One region of the Ruegeria sp. BH8 genome, then DNA from elsewhere that is predicted to be linked to it. Evidence: riboswitches for the same ligand, from Rfam matches in the RefSeq annotation. Region 1 holds a riboswitch; each other region holds the start of a gene.
What was found. A riboswitch is a leader RNA that binds a small molecule or an ion and turns the genes downstream of it on or off. The one in region 1 is predicted to bind cobalamin.
Positions count from the first base shown of each region.

Region 2: another riboswitch for cobalamin. It lies ahead of ACR0AD_RS18450 (hypothetical protein); the one in region 1 lies ahead of ACR0AD_RS06720 (DUF1636 family protein).
Region 3: another riboswitch for cobalamin. It lies ahead of ACR0AD_RS19890 (DUF4198 domain-containing protein); the one in region 1 lies ahead of ACR0AD_RS06720 (DUF1636 family protein).
Region 4: another riboswitch for cobalamin. It lies ahead of ACR0AD_RS12020 (ABC transporter substrate-binding protein); the one in region 1 lies ahead of ACR0AD_RS06720 (DUF1636 family protein).

Region 1 covers NZ_JBQFSP010000001.1:1,351,207-1,355,425, forward strand. The annotation lists gene ACR0AD_RS06705 (protein-L-isoaspartate O-methyltransferase family protein) at 1-187, opposite strand, end outside; tRNA gene ACR0AD_RS06710 (tRNA-Cys) at 412-485, shown strand; gene ACR0AD_RS06715 (NAD(P)-dependent oxidoreductase) at 664-1,659, opposite strand; cobalamin riboswitch at 1,762-1,966, shown strand; gene ACR0AD_RS06720 (DUF1636 family protein) at 2,061-2,435, shown strand; gene cobW (cobalamin biosynthesis protein CobW) at 2,440-3,495, shown strand; gene cobN (cobaltochelatase subunit CobN) at 3,499-4,219, shown strand, end outside.
Region 2 covers NZ_JBQFSP010000015.1:48,176-52,394, forward strand. The annotation lists gene ACR0AD_RS18430 (bifunctional 2',3'-cyclic-nucleotide 2'-phosphodiesterase/3'-nucleotidase) at 1-25, shown strand, start outside; RNA gene ffs (signal recognition particle sRNA small type) at 66-164, shown strand; gene rsgA (ribosome small subunit-dependent GTPase A) at 323-1,351, shown strand; gene ACR0AD_RS18445 (alpha/beta hydrolase family protein) at 1,387-2,244, opposite strand; cobalamin riboswitch at 2,377-2,595, shown strand; gene ACR0AD_RS18450 (hypothetical protein) at 2,686-3,093, shown strand; gene ACR0AD_RS18455 (protein-tyrosine phosphatase family protein) at 3,085-3,597, opposite strand; gene ACR0AD_RS18460 (DNA polymerase III subunit gamma/tau) at 3,770-4,219, shown strand, end outside.
Region 3 covers NZ_JBQFSP010000023.1:14,986-19,204, forward strand. The annotation lists gene ACR0AD_RS19880 (cobalt ABC transporter permease) at 1-192, opposite strand, end outside; gene cbiM (cobalt transporter CbiM) at 189-800, opposite strand; gene ACR0AD_RS19890 (DUF4198 domain-containing protein) at 807-1,592, opposite strand; cobalamin riboswitch at 1,725-1,923, opposite strand; gene ACR0AD_RS19895 (ROK family transcriptional regulator) at 2,045-3,250, opposite strand; gene ACR0AD_RS19900 (substrate-binding domain-containing protein) at 3,425-4,219, shown strand, end outside.
Region 4 covers NZ_JBQFSP010000006.1:9,801-14,019, reverse strand. The annotation lists partial or broken gene ACR0AD_RS12030 (ABC transporter ATP-binding protein) at 381-890, opposite strand; gene ACR0AD_RS12025 (FecCD family ABC transporter permease) at 887-1,918, opposite strand; gene ACR0AD_RS12020 (ABC transporter substrate-binding protein) at 1,933-2,937, opposite strand; cobalamin riboswitch at 3,091-3,283, opposite strand; gene ACR0AD_RS12015 (hypothetical protein) at 3,714-4,219, shown strand, end outside.

The DNA.
Region 1 (4,219 bases):
CCAACATGCTGCGCCCGTCCCCCAGATCAATCAGGCCGTCCACATAGGCCGCCTCGCGTTGAGAATCGGGCACGAAGCTTTCCCGCGGAACACTCAGCATCGCCTCAATGATCGGGAACTTGGTGACGTCAGAGGGGCGGATCTGTGTATCAACCATTGTGCGGCGCCGGGCTGCGAAGTCAGTCATTGGATATCTCGTCTCATTCCCAAAGATGTCCGGCTTGTGCCATATCCTGAACCTTCCAGCAACGCCCCTGTTGCCGCAACCTGAATCTTGATCAACTCCTTGGGCGTGGACTTCGGCAAATTTCGATCTTGCCGGCAATTTCGCGCGCAATCCACTGGACGCCCCAGAGGAAAGCTGTTAAAAACCCAGTCACACCACAGCAAGTATTTGATTTTACTTGAAAAGGCGAGTTGGCGGAGTGGTGACGCAGCGGATTGCAAATCCGTGTACACCGGTTCGATTCCGGTACTCGCCTCCAACTACATCCAAATCGCTGACTTGGCCCCGCAGTATGCGCGTGTGACGCTTGGTATTTTCAGACGTTCATGGCCCGCGATTCTGTCGAACTGCGGGCCAGATATGGCGTGTTTTTTCGGAACACCTGCCTACCCCTGCTCGTTCACGGGGCGCGATGTAGTCTGGTGTTTGCCCTACCCTCAGGCGCGCCCTTGTGGCACAACCTCGTATCCCGGCTCTTCCGGTTCATCATCCGTCATTTCGGCTGGAAAGCCCGGGGCGGTGATATCCAGGCCGGTTGCCTCTTCCAGCCGTTTGATAATATTTGGTGAAAGCTCGCGTTCGCCATATCGTGCGATACCATCGTTAAAGATGTTGATCATCACCGGGTTTATTTCCAGCGGCACCCCGGCGCGGTCGGCGACCTCCTGAAACAAACCGATATCCTTCTTCACCAGATCCATGGTGAAGGAAATATCGCGCGACCCGTTCAGGATGACCTGACTTTCGGTTTCGTGCACGAAGGATGTGCCGGACGAGATTTTGATCGCCTCATAGGTCGTGTTCAGATCCATCCCCGCAGCCTTTGCTGTAACCAGTGCTTCGGCGCAGGTAATCAGGTTGGCAGTGGCAAGATAGTTGGTCATCACTTTCAGCACCGAGGCCGAGCCCAGCTCGCCGGTGTGCAAAACCCGGCGGCCCATTGTCGTCAGGAACGGCAGAATTCGTTCAAACGTTTCCCGGTCACAGCCCGCAAAGATCGAGATATTGCCCGTCGCGGCACGGTGGCACCCGCCAGAAACCGGGCAATCCACAGCTGCACCGCCGCGTGAAATGACTTCGGCACCGAGGCGTTTGACTTCGGCTTCGTCTGTGGTCGACATCTCCATCCAGATCTTGCCGGGGCCCACTTCGGGCAACATCTCCTTCATGACTGCGTCCGATGCTGCCGGAGACGGCAGACAGGTGATCACCGCATCGCAATCGCGCATCAGCTGGGCGGGCCCTTCTGCCGCCTTTGCGCCTTTGGCGACAAATTCGGCCACCAGATCTGCGTTCAGGTCATGCACAGTCAGGTCAATGCCATTGCGCAAAAGGGATCCCGAAAGCTTGCCGCCAACGTTACCCAGACCGATAAATCCCACTTTCATATGACGCATCTCCAAGTTCGTCGTTTTCCCGTCATGCGACCACATACCGAACACGCACTTCATGCCGCCGAACGACGCCTACAGGTCGCTTTTTTCACCTTGGCTTATTTGTTGCGCGCGAACCGCTTGACAAGCGGGTCGGCGGTGCCGCATGTCCCGGACGTTGGTGTCGGCAACAGCCGATGAAAAGGGAATGCGTCAACGGTTCATCCGCCAAACGCAGCCGCCCCCGCGACCGTGACCGGAGAGGATGCCCAATGCCACTGGCCTGTGCCGGGAAGGCGGGACATCCGACAGAGCAACCGCTCTGGCATCCGCAAGCCGGGAGACCTGCCAACACCCGAAGTTGAAACCGGGCGGGGTGTTCCGGTGTCGGGTCCATGTGCAGACGTGGTGCCCGCATGAAACCCCGTCCCCCGCGAAGAGGATTTGGGGGGATGAGAGACATGACCGAGACCGCACCGGTAGAATTACTGGTCTGCACGACTTGCCGCCGGGGTCTGCCCTTCGAGGATGATGCTGAGCGTCCCGGCACATTGTTGCACAAGGCCTTGGAACAGGCTGCCCTGCCAGATGGCATCATTCTGAAACCTGTCGAATGCCTTTCGAACTGCGATCAGGGCTGTTCCATCGTTCTTCGGGGCGGGCCGGATCGCTGGACCTTTGTTTACGAGAACCTGAACGAAGTCGATCACGTCGATGTCATCATCGATGGTGTGACCAAGTATCTGGCCACAGACGATGGTCTGGTGAAGTGGCGCGACCGTCCTGAACATTTCCGCAAAAACTGCGCCTCGCGCATTCCCCCGATTGGAGGTTGAGATCATGTCGAACCTAGAAAAACTTCCCGTCACCGTGATCACCGGCTTTCTGGGCTCGGGCAAAACCACGCTGGTGCGCCATCTGATGCAGAACCCGCAGGGAAAGCGTCTTGCGATTGTTGTTAACGAGTTTGGCGATGTGGGTGTTGATGGCGACATTCTGAAATCCTGCGCGATACCGGATTGCCCTGCGGAAAACATCATGGAACTGGCAAACGGCTGCATTTGCTGCACCGTGGCCGATGACTTCATCCCGACCATCGAGGCGCTGATGGCGCTGGAACCGCGCCCGGATCACATCCTGATCGAAACATCCGGCCTTGCACTACCCAAACCGCTGCTGAAAGCATTTGATTGGCCTGATATCCGTTCGAAAATCACCGTTGATGGCGTGATTGCGCTGGCCGATGCCGAGGCTGTGGCCGCCGGTCGCTTTGCTCCGAACGTTGAAGCGGTGGATGCCCAACGGCTGGCTGATGACTCGATCGATCACGAAACACCCTTGTCCGAGGTGTTCGAGGATCAGATCTCATGTGCGGATATCATCCTGCTGACCAAGCCCGATCTGGCAGGTCCCGAAGGTGTCGCGAAAGCTAAACAGATCATCGCCGCCGAGGCGCCGCGCCCGCTTCCCGTTGTTGAGGTCGCCGAGGGTGTCGTCGACGTACGTGTCGTGCTTGGCCTTGAGGCTGCCGCCGAAGATGATATGGATGCCCGCCCGTCTCATCACGATGGCCATCACGATCATGAGCATGACGATTTCGAAAGCATCATCGTCGAGTTACCGGAACAGACCGACCCGGCGGAACTGGTAGCCAGGATTGAACGTCTTGCATCTGAGCTGAATATCCTGCGCGTCAAAGGCTATGCCGCCGTCACAGGCAAACCGATGCGCCTGCTGGTTCAGGCTGTCGGCGCGCGGGTTCGTCACCAATACGACCGCCCGTGGGAGCCCGGTGAAGAGCGCCGCTCGCGCCTGGTCGTGATTGCCGAGCATGACGACATCAAAGAGGCCGAGATCCGTGATATCCTCGTGGGTGTGACCGAGGTTGCCGAGTAAGTCATGCACGTCGTCTTTCGCGAAAGCCACGGGCTCGAGGAAACCGAGACCCCAACCGATCTGGGCCAAAGCCCGGCTGATCTGGTTGTGCTGTCCTTTTCCGACAGTGACCTGGGCGCTTTCGCGGCGGGCTGGCATCGCGGCGGCGGACCTGAGGGGCGGATGCCACCCCTGCGGCTGGCCAATCTTGCGGCGCTGAAGCACCCTCTGTCCGTCGATACCTATGTCGAACAGACACTTGAGGGCGCAAAGGGCATCCTGATCCGTCTGATAGGTGGCGTGCCCTATTGGTCTTACGGGTTGCAACAGGTTCTGGCACTGGCGCAGGCCAAAGGCATCGCACTGGCCGTATTACCGGCGGATGGGCGTGAAGACACTCGGTTGGATGAGTATTCGACCCTGCCCCTCTCGACCCTGAGGCGGCTGGCACATTTGTGTGACACCGGCGGAGAAGTCGCCGCGCAGGCCGCATTGGCCCAGATGGCCTTGGCAGCAGGGCTTTATGCCGGGCCAGTGATGGGCGCGAAAACCCTGCCCGAATACGGTGCGTGGTGTCCAGATCAGGGCGTCATCCCGTTGGGTTCCGCATTCCAGAACGATGCGAAACGCATCCTTGTCACCTTTTATCGCGCGTATCTGACATCCGCAGACACCGCCCCGGTCGCGGCCCTGATCCGCAGCCTGCGCGCCCGCGGGCTTCTGGCGGTGGGTCTGTTTGCCCCGT
Region 2 (4,219 bases), on a different contig from region 1:
TGAACGCATTCGCCTGACGCTCTGATGGGTTGTCTTTTCCCGATGCCTTCCCTATATCTCGGACTCGAGAGGTTGGCGCGGGCGAGCGCCTCGCCAACCTGGTCAGGTCCGGAAGGAAGCAGCCACAACGAGCCCCGCTTGGGTCGATGTCCAACCTCTCACTTCGTGAACCACAGCCGCAGGAGGGCTTTATGATTGTAGTGAAAACCCTTCGGGCAGACTGGTTCTGATTCACCGGAATCACCGGACTGCCTGAACACACGACCTGCGGATGCGCGATTGCCATCCGTTGGCATTGCTGTTTCTGAAAACAGGCAGATAAATGTCTTATACGCTTTCGGACCTGGGATGGTCCTCTCACTTTGCCGCGCAACACGCGGCTTTTCCTTCCGACACGCCCTTTCGCGTTACCTCGGTTCATCGGGACCGTCTGATCGGGCTGAGCCCGAATGGTGAAATCCCTTTGCTGACACCGGATAGTCCGACCGGTTCATATGCCGTCGGGGATTGGATTCTTGCGGACGCCGAATACCGCGTACGTCGCCTTCTGGACCGGCGCAGCCTGCTGCAACGCAGGGCTGCCGGTACAGGTGCCACAACACAACTGATTGCCGCTAATGTCGATGTGTTGTTCATCGTCAGCTCGTGCAACGCCGATTTCAACCTGCCTCGGCTGGAACGTTATCTGGCGCTGGCGCATCAGGCCGGATGTTATCCGGTCGTCGTCCTGACGAAAGCTGACCAGTCGGATGACCCCGGCAGTTTCTCGGGACAAGTGCAATCTCTGGACCCTTTTCTGTCGGTGCTGGCGATCAATGCGCTGGACCCGGCAGATGTCGAAAAGGTTCTGGCATGGTGCCCCAAAGGCCAGACCGGCGCGCTGGTCGGGTCGTCGGGCGTAGGTAAAACGACGCTCAGCAACGCCATGACGGATCAAAACCTCGCCACGTCTGGAATTCGCGAAGACGACGCACGGGGCAGACACACGACAACGGTGCGCGCGTTGCACGGGATGGGTAACGGTGGCTGGCTGATCGACACGCCGGGAATGCGCGCACTGCGTTTGCTGGACGCTCAGGACGGGATCGACAACGTGTTCTCGGACATCACGGAGCTTGGCCAAAGCTGTCGCTTTTCGGATTGTCAGCACGAGACCGAGCCCGGCTGTACCGTGCAGAACGCAATCGACGAAGGCGTTCTTGATCCGGCGCGGCTGGACCGCTGGCGCAAGCTGCGGCGTGAAGATCAGCGAAACTCGGAAACCGTTGCCCAATCGCGGGCGCGGGACAAGGCGTTCGGCAAGATGGTGCGCGGTGTCATGCAGGACAAGAAGCTTCGCAAACGGCCATAACTGCAAGGTGTTAGGAAAACCTGCGTCGCGTCTGATCAGGCGATCAGGCGCGGCCAGACCGCTGCATTGCGACGGGCAAATGCTCCGATATGGCCTATTTCCGGCAGTCCGAATTCAGCAGGCTTCAGAAGGTGGCGTCTGGCCTCGGGGCCATACAAATCAGCAAGGCGCCAAACCGCCTCGGGCGGAGCCATCTGGTCATCTTCGAACGTGAACAGATCCACTGGTGTTCCAGAACTGCCCCAATGCGCATCAGGCAAATTCTGCCCGATCTCGGGAACGTAGCTAAGAGGGGCTGTACACCATTTGCGCCATTGCCAGTAGACCGAGGCGGGCAGGTCCGAACCAAACCCGATTGCTTTGCCGGGTAGATAGCCAAGTGCCCGCACCATCAGCGGTGCATGGCCATACCAGAACAGCCCTGCCAACCCCCGATAGGGCCATGGGTGATCTTTCAAAGTCACCAGCCCCGAACACACACCGATCATTCGGTCGATCTGGTCGATATCCGGCTGCACCGGCCCCAGCATCGCACCGACGGAATGGCCGATGGTCCACTGCTGCGCCTTTGGAAACCGCCTGCGCATTTCGGCCCGTGCCGCTGGCATATCGATCAACGCCCAATCCGCCATTGTTGCAGTTGCGTCTTTCAGGCGGCCGACCAAAGAAAGCCCGTAGTCCCGATAGTCATAGGTCAGGCAAGCTATCCCCCGCTCGGTAGCCAGCCATCGCGCAAAGTGTTGATAATAGTCACGCGGCACACCCGTGGCACTGTTAAGTACGACAACGGTTTCCGGCTCACCCACTGGCCGGTACAGCCGTGCCGACAAGGTCACGGACCCTGACGGAAAGCGGAAATCTTCGATCAACACCGTCTGTTCCGTATCCAACATGATCCCCGGCTTTCGCTGAAACAATGGTTTGCCTGCCTTCGATGCCGACGAAACTAAGCCGGAACGTAAACCGCATCCAGCATGACCAAACGTCCGGCCTAAAGATCGGCTTGACTCGGAACGCGATCAGGCGCTAGCGGTTGTGTGATGGTTTCCGGCCCCAACAAGAGGTCGGGATGAAAAGGGAACACGGTGCGGTTTGTCTGGTCACACAGATATCAACCAAGTCCGCGACTGCCCCCGCAACTGTAAGCGGTAAGCAATGCCGAAATACCACTGGCCCACGGGCTGGGAAGGTCGGCAGAGCAATGACCCGCAAGTCAGGAGACCTGCCATCGGAACTGAAACCGAAACTCGGGCGGGGTGTCCGGGCAGGTCCTGACAGCGAGATGCTGTCCCACCTGCCCCAATATCCAGCCCACCACGCGCGGAGGGCGCAGGATGATCTGGAAGACAAAGTCACACGAATACAGCGCAACTGTGTGCCAGCGGACGGGCAATACCTGCCCGGCTTTGGCGCGACTGGCCCGCTCGATTTCCGAAGCCATGGCGCAGGCGGTTTCGGCCACCAGCGAAGATTTCGAATTTGAAGGCAACAGCGCGCTGTCACATTGCGCGGAAGGGTGCATGGCAACGATCCGAGCGCGATCCGACAGCGTTCGCGTTTTCTGCGGGGCGCACCCTGATACGGCAATTCGGGACCTTGATGCCTATGCCGATTTGATCTTCGGACCTACATTCAGCACGCTGCCCTCGGGCATTGTCGCGAACCCGCCTTGCGCCATGATCGAGGTTTCAACGATCCGGCCCCGGAAAACCGGCTACGCACCCCAGCAGCTGTCAGCTTGATCCCACTTCCACCTGTGCCGGGGTGATCCGGGACGCCCAGGCCAGCTGCGCATCGGTTTCGACAGCGCAGGGGCGCACGGCCCGCAGGCGGTCCAGTGCGTCGCTGGCGCGTTCACCGCATTCAACCATCAGTCGCAGAACAATCATCCCGGATCTGCCGCACCCCCCACGGCAATGCACAAGAACCCGGCCACCGCCCGACAGCGCATGTCGGGCCGTGGCGCTGACCTCTGGCCAGGCCTTCTGAACCGCCTGCGTCGGTGCTCCAAAATCTTCGATCGGCAGGTGAACCCACCGGCTGGCACGGCTTTGGATGTCGCTGCCAAAGTGCTGCGCGCCATCCTGAAGCATTTCAACATCCGTCGTCATTGAAATCACAAGGCCCGGTTTCCAAGCCGCAATCATATCCAGATCGCCGACGTAATCCCCGCCACGCCCGGGCATTGAAGTAAGGGCAAGCGTTCCGCCTCCGACCTGCAGAGCAAAAATGACCAGCTGCGACATGAAGTGCGTCCTCCCCCAAGGTACTCTTTAAGAAATGAGTCATTAAATCCGCTGGACCAGTTTAGTTGGAAACCAGCCCGTTTCTGAAACAAAAAATCATCACGCCCCACAGTGGACGCGGAGTGCCGCCGCCACTACGCTGTGCCGAAGCACCGAATCCGAGCGAGAAGACATGACAGACACACCAAGCCCCGCCTATCAGGTTCTCGCCCGCAAATACCGCCCGGAAACCTTTGCCGACCTGGTGGGTCAAGATGCTATGGTGCGCACCCTAAAAAACGCCTTCGAGGCCGACCGGATTGCGCAGGCCTTTATCATGACCGGCATTCGCGGAACGGGAAAAACCACCACGGCGCGGATCATCGCCAAAGGCATGAACTGCATCGGACCGGATGGAACCGGAGGACCGACAACCGAGCCTTGCGGTCAGTGCGAGCATTGCGTCGCAATCATGGAAGGTCGCCATGTCGATGTGATGGAAATGGATGCGGCCAGCCGTACCGGCGTCAACGATATCCGCGAGATCATCGACAGTGTCCGCTATCGCGCCGCCAGTGCACGCTACAAGATCTACATCATCGACGAGGTTCACATGCTCTCGACCAGCGCATTCAACGCGCTG
Region 3 (4,219 bases), on a different contig from region 1:
TACGATACGGCCCAGCTCGGCTCCGTCCGGGCCGTTGACGATGACCTCGGCCCCGCTTGCCATGTCACCATTGGAAAAGCCGATTTCGCCTTCGATGGCGTCACCGGATTTAAACACTCCGGCTATGACCTTATGCGCCAAGGCAGGTAGGGGTGCGCAGCACAGCGCCAGAATGATTGCCAGATACCTCATGCGACCGCTCGTTTGACAAACAGCTCGGGCTTGACCTTGCGCGCCAGCAAAACCGCGAACCCGGTCAGGATCGCCTCAATCGCCATGACAGGAATATGTGCAAAGAAAACAATCTTAGCCGCAGGCAGGAAGGCATCCCCGGACAAGGCCAGTGAAAACGCAACCATGCCGGTTGTGGCGGCAATGGCAAAGGCACCGCCGACCCCGCCCCATATCGCACCTTGCAGCGGTGAGCCGTGGGCGATCAGGCGGCCAAAGATCAGCCCGGCCAGAACCGCGGGCAACGCGATGTTCAGGGTGTTGATCCCCAATACCGTCAACCCGCCAAAGCCAAAGAAGACGGCCTGCAGCAAAAGCCCGACGAACAGGGCCGGGAATGCGGCCCAGCCCAGCAAAAGCCCGGCCATTCCGTTGAGGATCAGATGCACTGACGAAGGGCCAATCGGCACATGGATCAGCGATGCCACGAAAAAGCTGGCAGACAGCACCCCCGCAGTGGGGATGCGATCAAGATCCAGCGACCTGAGGCCCATGGCAATTCCACCCGCAGCAGCGACGGCTCCGCCGATCACGACCGGGTTGGACAAGGCTCCGTCAACGATGTGCATCTACGGTTACTCCAAATCCCAGGCGCGGATCCAGATGACCGCGTCCTGGCTTAGTTCTTTGCCGTTGTGTTTGGTCACGGGACCGGCGCCGAGTGCGGCAAATCCCCAATATCCGGCTTTTGGAACGCCAAACGTGAAATACCCGTTATCATCCGAAGTTGCGACCAATGCACCACCCGGCATCGGCGAGACCGACGGGGCGGAAGCGGCCGCGCTTTCCATGTCCGGTTCTGCGGCCATGTACTCGATCTCGATCTCGGCACCCGCAACCGGTTGGCCTTCGGCCATAACCCGACCTGTAAACGTCGAACCCGCGATGATGTTGGTTGGTTTGTTGAGCGGGATGATCTCAACCGGCAGGCCCACCGGGTTCATCCAGTCGGTCGGCAGTTCATTGCGGTTCAGGAATGCCTTGGCGATCTGCTGGATATAGATATCCTCGGATTCCTCATAATAGGGCTGGGGAACAGTCACCAACACATAGTCGCCCGACCGTTTGACGGGAACATAACCCTTGAATGCCGCGCCTTCGTTTTCGCCGCCGGTGAAACGTACGGGTTCCAGGGTATCCAGCAGATCGGTTTTCTGACCGTTGTGGATCACGTAGAATTCCTGCGGCTTGTCCAGATCCATGACATGCCCGTTCGAGAACGGATGCCAAAAGATCAGCTTGACCGGAACATTCCCCGGTGCGTCGATCATGGTGTCAGCGGTGTATTCCAGCAGGAAATGCGCATTTGCCATCGCTGGAAGCGCCATCGCCACAGCGGCTGCGGAAAGCAGCTTGGTCATCAATAGTCGTCCTTGTCCCATCGCACCAACCCCGGTACGAGATGCGTTTTGACTGCGGGGACGTCCAAGCTAAGCTGCTTTTTCAAGCATCCTGCTCCGACGCACATCCCGTCGCCGATTAGGAGTGCCCTTGTCAAAGGCACATGTCCGGCAGGTATCCTGACTTGCGGGTCAAAGCGTTGGGCTGGCCTTCCCGGATTAACACCAGTGGCACTTCAGCCCTGCTCGCCGCTTACAGTTGCGGGTGCAGTTGCGGAATTGGGCCAAAGCCCGCACCGCATTCCCTATTGATTCCAGAGCACGCCCCGGAACCGGACATGCCGAGCGGCTTGCCAGACTTCTTCGGCATCCGTCAACGATCAATTGCGCTGGCTGTCAAAAAGTTTAGCGGGCGATGCCCTTTTTCCGACGGATCCGCTTTGGATGCAGGTCAGGGTTTTTCGGGAATGAACCTACCCTTCGAGCAGGTATCTTTCCGACAATGGCAAACTGGCCGCCCCCAATGAGCGGGCATCCGGGCCTGCCGTCCCCGCCAACACCAAAGGCCGTTCCAGCCCGGTCAGGTTCAGGTCGGATAGTTCGACCTCAACCAGTTCCACCAGCCGCGCCTTAATGCCTGCGGGCATCCAGCCATCAATCTTGACACATTCGAAGTCGATCAGGCTGCAAGATGAGACTGTGGCATGGGCGATCCCGTGCGCCGCTTGTTTCAGCCAGTTCTCAAGGTGGGTTTTCGGTACGTCCCAATGCTGTGTCGTTTCCCAAATTGAACCGGCTGTTGCGGCATTCTCACCTGTCGCGCGCTCCAGTACATAAAGACTGGCGACATCTATCAACGGTTTCACTCCGCCTGCGTCGTCCGGCACAGGCAATGGACCAAGCGCACCGGCATTTCCCCGCCCCGAAAAGATGGAGCCGTTCAGAACCACCCCGCCCCCAATGAAGAAGCCCACATAAAAATACAGGAAATCTCGTGGGCCTTCCGCCGGGCCAAAGACCAGCTCGGCACCGCAGGCGGCCGTTGCGTCGTTCTGTAGGAATACCGGCAAGTCATAGCTTGAGGCCAGTGCGCCTTTCAGGTCCGCGTCACGCCACGGATCCATTTTCTCCTGCGGAACCTGCAATGTCTGCGCCCAGTCCCAAAGGTAGAACGGCATCGCAATCCCAAGACCCGCGATCCTGCCGCGCGCTTCGGGCGACAGCGACGTCATCACTTTGTCGAGGCTTTCCTTGGAAAAGCTCAATGTCGCCTCGGGCGTCGGAAAATCATAAGTCCGCCGCTCACGGTGCCTGACATTGCCAAGGAAATCCGTCAGCACCAGCTCGGTACTGCGCCGCCCGACTTTGAGCCCAAAGAAATACGCGCCATCCGGATTCAGGCGCATGGGAACCGAGGGCTGCCCGACTTTTCCCCGGATCGGTTCGCCCCGCAGAAGCAGCCCATCGGTTTCCAACTGGCGCATGATGACCGAAACCGTCTGTGCCGACAGCCCGGTCATCCGCGCGATCTCAGATTTTGCAAGGGCCTGATGGCGCCGGACCAGTGACAGGACAAGCCGTTCATTTCGGGCCCGCATTCCGCTTTGATTGGTGCCGCGCATGTCTGGCTCGCGTACGCCAGCGGTATTGTCCAAAGAGTTGTTTGCAGACACGGCCATCCCCTTCGTGACGACAATGTTGAAACCCTTCCTTTCTGTCAATAATAAATAAGAGTGATTTATTTATTGACTCAAAATTCGAATCTTGTGATGGTTTTCACGTTCGATCGGGCCGGATTTCGCCCGATCAGACGTATGCCCTGACGGGCATTGGGAAAACTGGGAGGACTACCGATGAAACTTGCGAAACTTGCAGGCGCTACGGCGCTGGCGGTTACGGCCATGGCAAGCAGTGCAATGGCCGAAGGTGAAACCGTTTGCCTGATCACCAAGACGGATACCAACCCTTTCTTTGTCAAAATGAGAGAGGGTGCGACCGCCAAAGCCGAAGAGCTTGGCATGACGCTGAAGGCCTTTGCCGGCAAAGTCGACGGCGACCACGAAACTCAGGTTCAGGCCATCGAAACCTGCATTCTGGATGGCGCAAAGGGTATCCTGCTGACCGCGTCGGATACGTCGTCCATCGTTCCGGCGGTGCAGCAGGCCCGCGATGCCGGGCTGCTGGTGATTGCGCTGGACACCCCGCTTGAGCCTATCGACTCGGCCGACGCGACCTTTGCCACCGACAATTTCCTTGCGGGGCTTCTGATCGGACAATGGGCAAAAGCCACTCTGGGAGATGCGGCAAACGACGCCAAAATCGCCACGTTGGACCTTGCGGTCAGCCAGCCCACTGTGGATGTGCTTCGCAATCAGGGGTTCCTGCAGGGGTTCGGTGTTGATCTGGCCGATCCGAACGTGATTGGCGATGAAGACGACCCGCGTCTTGTTGGCAGCGATGTCACCGCTGGCAACGAAGAAGGCGGCCGCCGCGCGATGGAGAACCTGCTGGCCAAAGACCCGATGATCAACGTGGTGCATACCATCAACGAACCGGCGGCAGCGGGTGCTTACGAGGCGCTCAAGGCTATCGGGCGCGAAAATGACGTGCTGATCGTTTCCGTCGATGGCGGCTGCCCCGGCGTGCAG
Region 4 (4,219 bases), on a different contig from region 1:
GTTGTGAGGAAACCCAGGTCAAGATTGCGCGCCGTTGGAATATGGCTTTGAGGCCGTAGATTGTACGTATCTGGCATGCTGCGCTGACGACACTGATATCCAGTACGACCAGAAGCGATCGGAAGCCGTCAGTCCAGATGATAGGACAGAAATCGTTCTGTCCCGCCGGTACTATACCCCCACTGTGCTTTGACACCGAAAACTTCTGAAACGGTTTCCAAAGACAGGGCATGTTCGGGCGGGCCAAGAGAGACCAGCCGCCCTTTTGACAAAACAGCCACCCGGTCACAGGCCATCGCCTGATTCAGATCGTGCAGCGCCATCACTGTCGTCACTTTTAGAATTCGAACACAGTTCAGGATCGACAGTTGGTGATGAATGTCCAGATGGTTGGTCGGTTCGTCCAAAAGCAAGAGTCCCGGTTGCTGAGCCAAAGCGCGTGCGATGTGCAGTCGCTGGCGCTCTCCTCCCGACAATGTCGCCCATTCTCTGTGTGCCATATCGGCCATTTCCACGGTTTGCAGGGCTTTGTCGACTTGCCAGGTGTCCTCGGCGCGCCACGGCCGTAAGGCCGACAGCCAGGGCGTGCGGCCCAGTTCGACCACGGATCGTGCAGTCACGCGTTCGGCCGTATCAGCCTGTTGTTCAACGATGGCAATCCGTTGGGCAATTTGTCTGCGCGACAAATGCGAAACGGGATGACCCGCTATGACGACTTTTCCTGAAACCGGACGTACCAACCCCGCCAGCAGGCGCATCAGCGTTGATTTTCCCGAACCGTTAGGTCCGACCAAAGCAAGTGTTTCGCCGGGCTCCACGACAAAGGATACGTCTGACAGCAAAGTCTTGCCGCGAACGGAATATGTCAGGTTTTGCGCCTCGATCTTCATCGGGCGCTCCTCTGGCCGCGCACCAAAATTACGGCAAAGGCAGGCGCACCGATCAGAGCGGTGACCACCCCAATCGGCAGAACCTGACCCGGGATGATGATGCGCGACACGATATCTGCGCCGATCAGGAAGACCGCTCCGATCAAGGCGGAGGTTGGGATAAGCCTGCGATGCCCCGGTCCCACAAGGAACCGGGCAGCATGAGGGATGACCAGCCCGACAAAGCCAATGGATCCGACGATAGAAACCATGACAGCTGTCGTGAGCGCGGTCGCAAAGATCAGGGTTGCCTGCACCCGACGTACCGATATGCCCAGCGAGGCCGCTGAATCAGAGCCAAAAATAAAGGCGTCCAGTGCTCTGGCGTGAAAGCGGCAAATGAGCCAACCGACAAGGGCCACCGGAATGGCCAGATACACATCCGGCCAGCGCACGCCGCTGAGGTTTCCCATCAGCCAGAACATGATCCCGCGCGCCTGATCGGCATTGGCGGATTTGGCGATGATGAAGGCCGTCAGCGCATTGAACAACTGAGACCCGGCAATTCCCGCCAGGACGATCTGTGCCGTCGCAGCCCGTCCGCCCCCTGCGCCAGCGGCTCGGGCCAGCAACGCGACAAAACCAAAAGCCAAAAGCGCGCCATTGAACGCGCCAAAAGACAGCGACAAGGCCCCCCCACCCAAACCAGCGATGGTTACAGCCACGGCACCCGTCGAGGCCCCGGCAGAAATGCCCAAAATGTAAGGGTCGGCCAACGGGTTGCGCAGCAAAGCCTGCAACACGACCCCTGCGACAGCCAGACCGGCACCGCAGGACGCAGCGACCAGAGCGCGAGGAATCCGGTAGCTCCAGATAATACCCTGATCAATTGGGTCTACAGGAAAGTCCGCTCCGGCCAGCTTGTTGGCCAGAACGGAGAGAACCAAATCGGGCGACAGAGAGGTTTCCCCGATCATCGCGCCCGCAAGAACCGCCGCAATCAACAATGGCACGGTAAGGCACGCAGCCTTGAAACCCTGCCGTAAAATTGCGGCGACCTCGTTCACAGGTTGTTTCCGATGGTATCCAGCTTCTCGGCCAGATCCTCCAGCGCCGGGATTGCGCGGATGGTGGCGTCCATGGCCTGCGCATCCATAATGACGATCCGGTCATTTTTGACCGCATCCATCTGGCTGGTCACCGGATCAGTGCGCAGGAACTCCAGCTTTTTCAGGTAGTCGTCCGCAGCAAAGCGACGGCGGTCCATCTTGGCGATAACAATCACCGTCGGATTGGCTTTGGCAATGGTTTCCCAGCCCACTGTTGGCCATTCTTCATCCGTCTCGACGACGTTGCGGATACCCAATTTACTCATCATGTATCCCGGTGCGCCTTTCTGTCCGGCCACAAACGGGTCGCTTTCCATTTCGGGAGAGGAAAACCAGAATACGGCTGACACATCGTCCAGCTTCACGGTTTGCGCCTTGGCGACGGCTGCGGCTTCGCGGGCCTTGTACTCGGCAACCAGGTCCGTGCCGCGTTCGGATACATCAAAGGCTGCCGCCAGTTCTTCGATACCCTGATACAGCGTATCGGTCGAGAACGCTTGCAGGCGGGTGCCATCGCCGCCGACCGTATTGTCTTTGCCGATGCAATCTGCAGGCATTACGTACGTTGGAATGCCCAGTTCGTGAAATTGCTCACGCGTGGCGACGATGCCCTCGGGTCCGACATGCCATTCATATTGCGCTGCGACCAGTCCCGGCCGCTTGGCAACAACGCTTTCAAAGCTGGGATCATTGTCCGCCAGACGCTCTACCTTGGCATTCACCTCGGCATATTCAGGCAGCACCTCGTTGAACCAGACCGAAGTTCCAAGAACCTGCTCGCCCAGACCCAGCGCATAAAGCACCTCGGTCGCGGCCTGGCCGACCGTGACTGACGACGTCACTGGCGCGTCAAACGTGACCGAGTGACCGCAGTTTTCGATAGAAAGGGGAAAGTTTCCTTCGGCGGCAGCGCTGGTAGCCAGCAAGGAAAGGCCAAACAGGCCAGTGCGTAGAAACATGACAATCGATCTCCATGTGTCAATGACCAGAGAACGGGTGAATGGGCATTTACCGAAGCAACAGGCGCTTTACTGCCTGCCGTGAGCGCAGGGTAGAAAATAGACCGCCCGGCGCGTTTCTTCGGCAACCTCCCCGGACAACCCCGCCCGGCGTGTTTCGGTTTCATACCGGCAGGTCTCCTGACTGACGGGTCTTTGTCTGTCCTGTCTTCCCAGACCAAAATGGCCCAGTGACGGAAATGGACAGCGCTCGCCGCCTACAGTTGCGGGGGCAGTTCCGGTTGGCACCAAAAGGCACCTCGGATTCCCTCTTAGCCACATCGGGACCGGTAAAACGCGGGTACCTTAACACTTACCCTGCGGCAAGAAAAAACTCCGGGGTCTTTCCTATTTTCTCGCAAGAGCATGCACCTGCGCGTCTCAACATGGCGCTGATATCAGAAAAGCCGCTGAGAACGCGCCAAAATCCGGACCCAGATTCATAGTGTGTGATATTAGGGAAAATCATGGCTGGGGTGGTAGGATGCCATGCTAAGTCCTTGATATATATTATTTAAATGTAAAATATCAAGAATATGGGGTCAAGTTAGAAATTTTGTATCCCGGTTTGTATCCGCAAAAGAAAAGTTGGGTTATCTACCGTTCTTTTGAGGAGTTCAGACCGCCTGCTGCCTCGGACAGGAATTTTCTCGCATTTTGAGACAGTCGACTGCTATGCAGAGAGTATGGCTAAAAGACCCGACATTGGCCTCAGGCAGGGGCGTAGATTGTGTCAAATGCGGCACGAGGACCGGCTGGCGTTCATCGCTGAAGGTCTTCCTATCCTACTGGCCAGTGCCCAGGGTTTTCAGGATGCCGCTTCCCGGCTTCATGACAGTCCAAGAGAGGAAGATGTGCTTGTTAGCTTTGCGGATGAAGAGGCCGCGAAAGTTCTTATCTTGATGGACATTGTTCGCTGTCCCCCCGCGCAGGTGAACCAGAATATTGGAAAGTTGATGCGCTGGTTTTACGATCACTTGGCACGGCTGGTCTATGCGAAGGCGACAAGTTGGAAACCGACGAGCGTTCAACAGCTCCAGAACTATTTGGAAAAGGAATGCGAAGAACACACGCTGGAGGGTTTCGCGGGAGAGTTTATCATGCCTGGCGGGCCAGTCCACAAACGTGAAAGCGCTCTTTATGCGGACATTCAATCATACGACAATGATGAATTGGCCTGGCACGAACCGAGAACCAGACCGTCACTTTTCGGACCGGAAGAATCCGATGCCTTAAGTCTTGT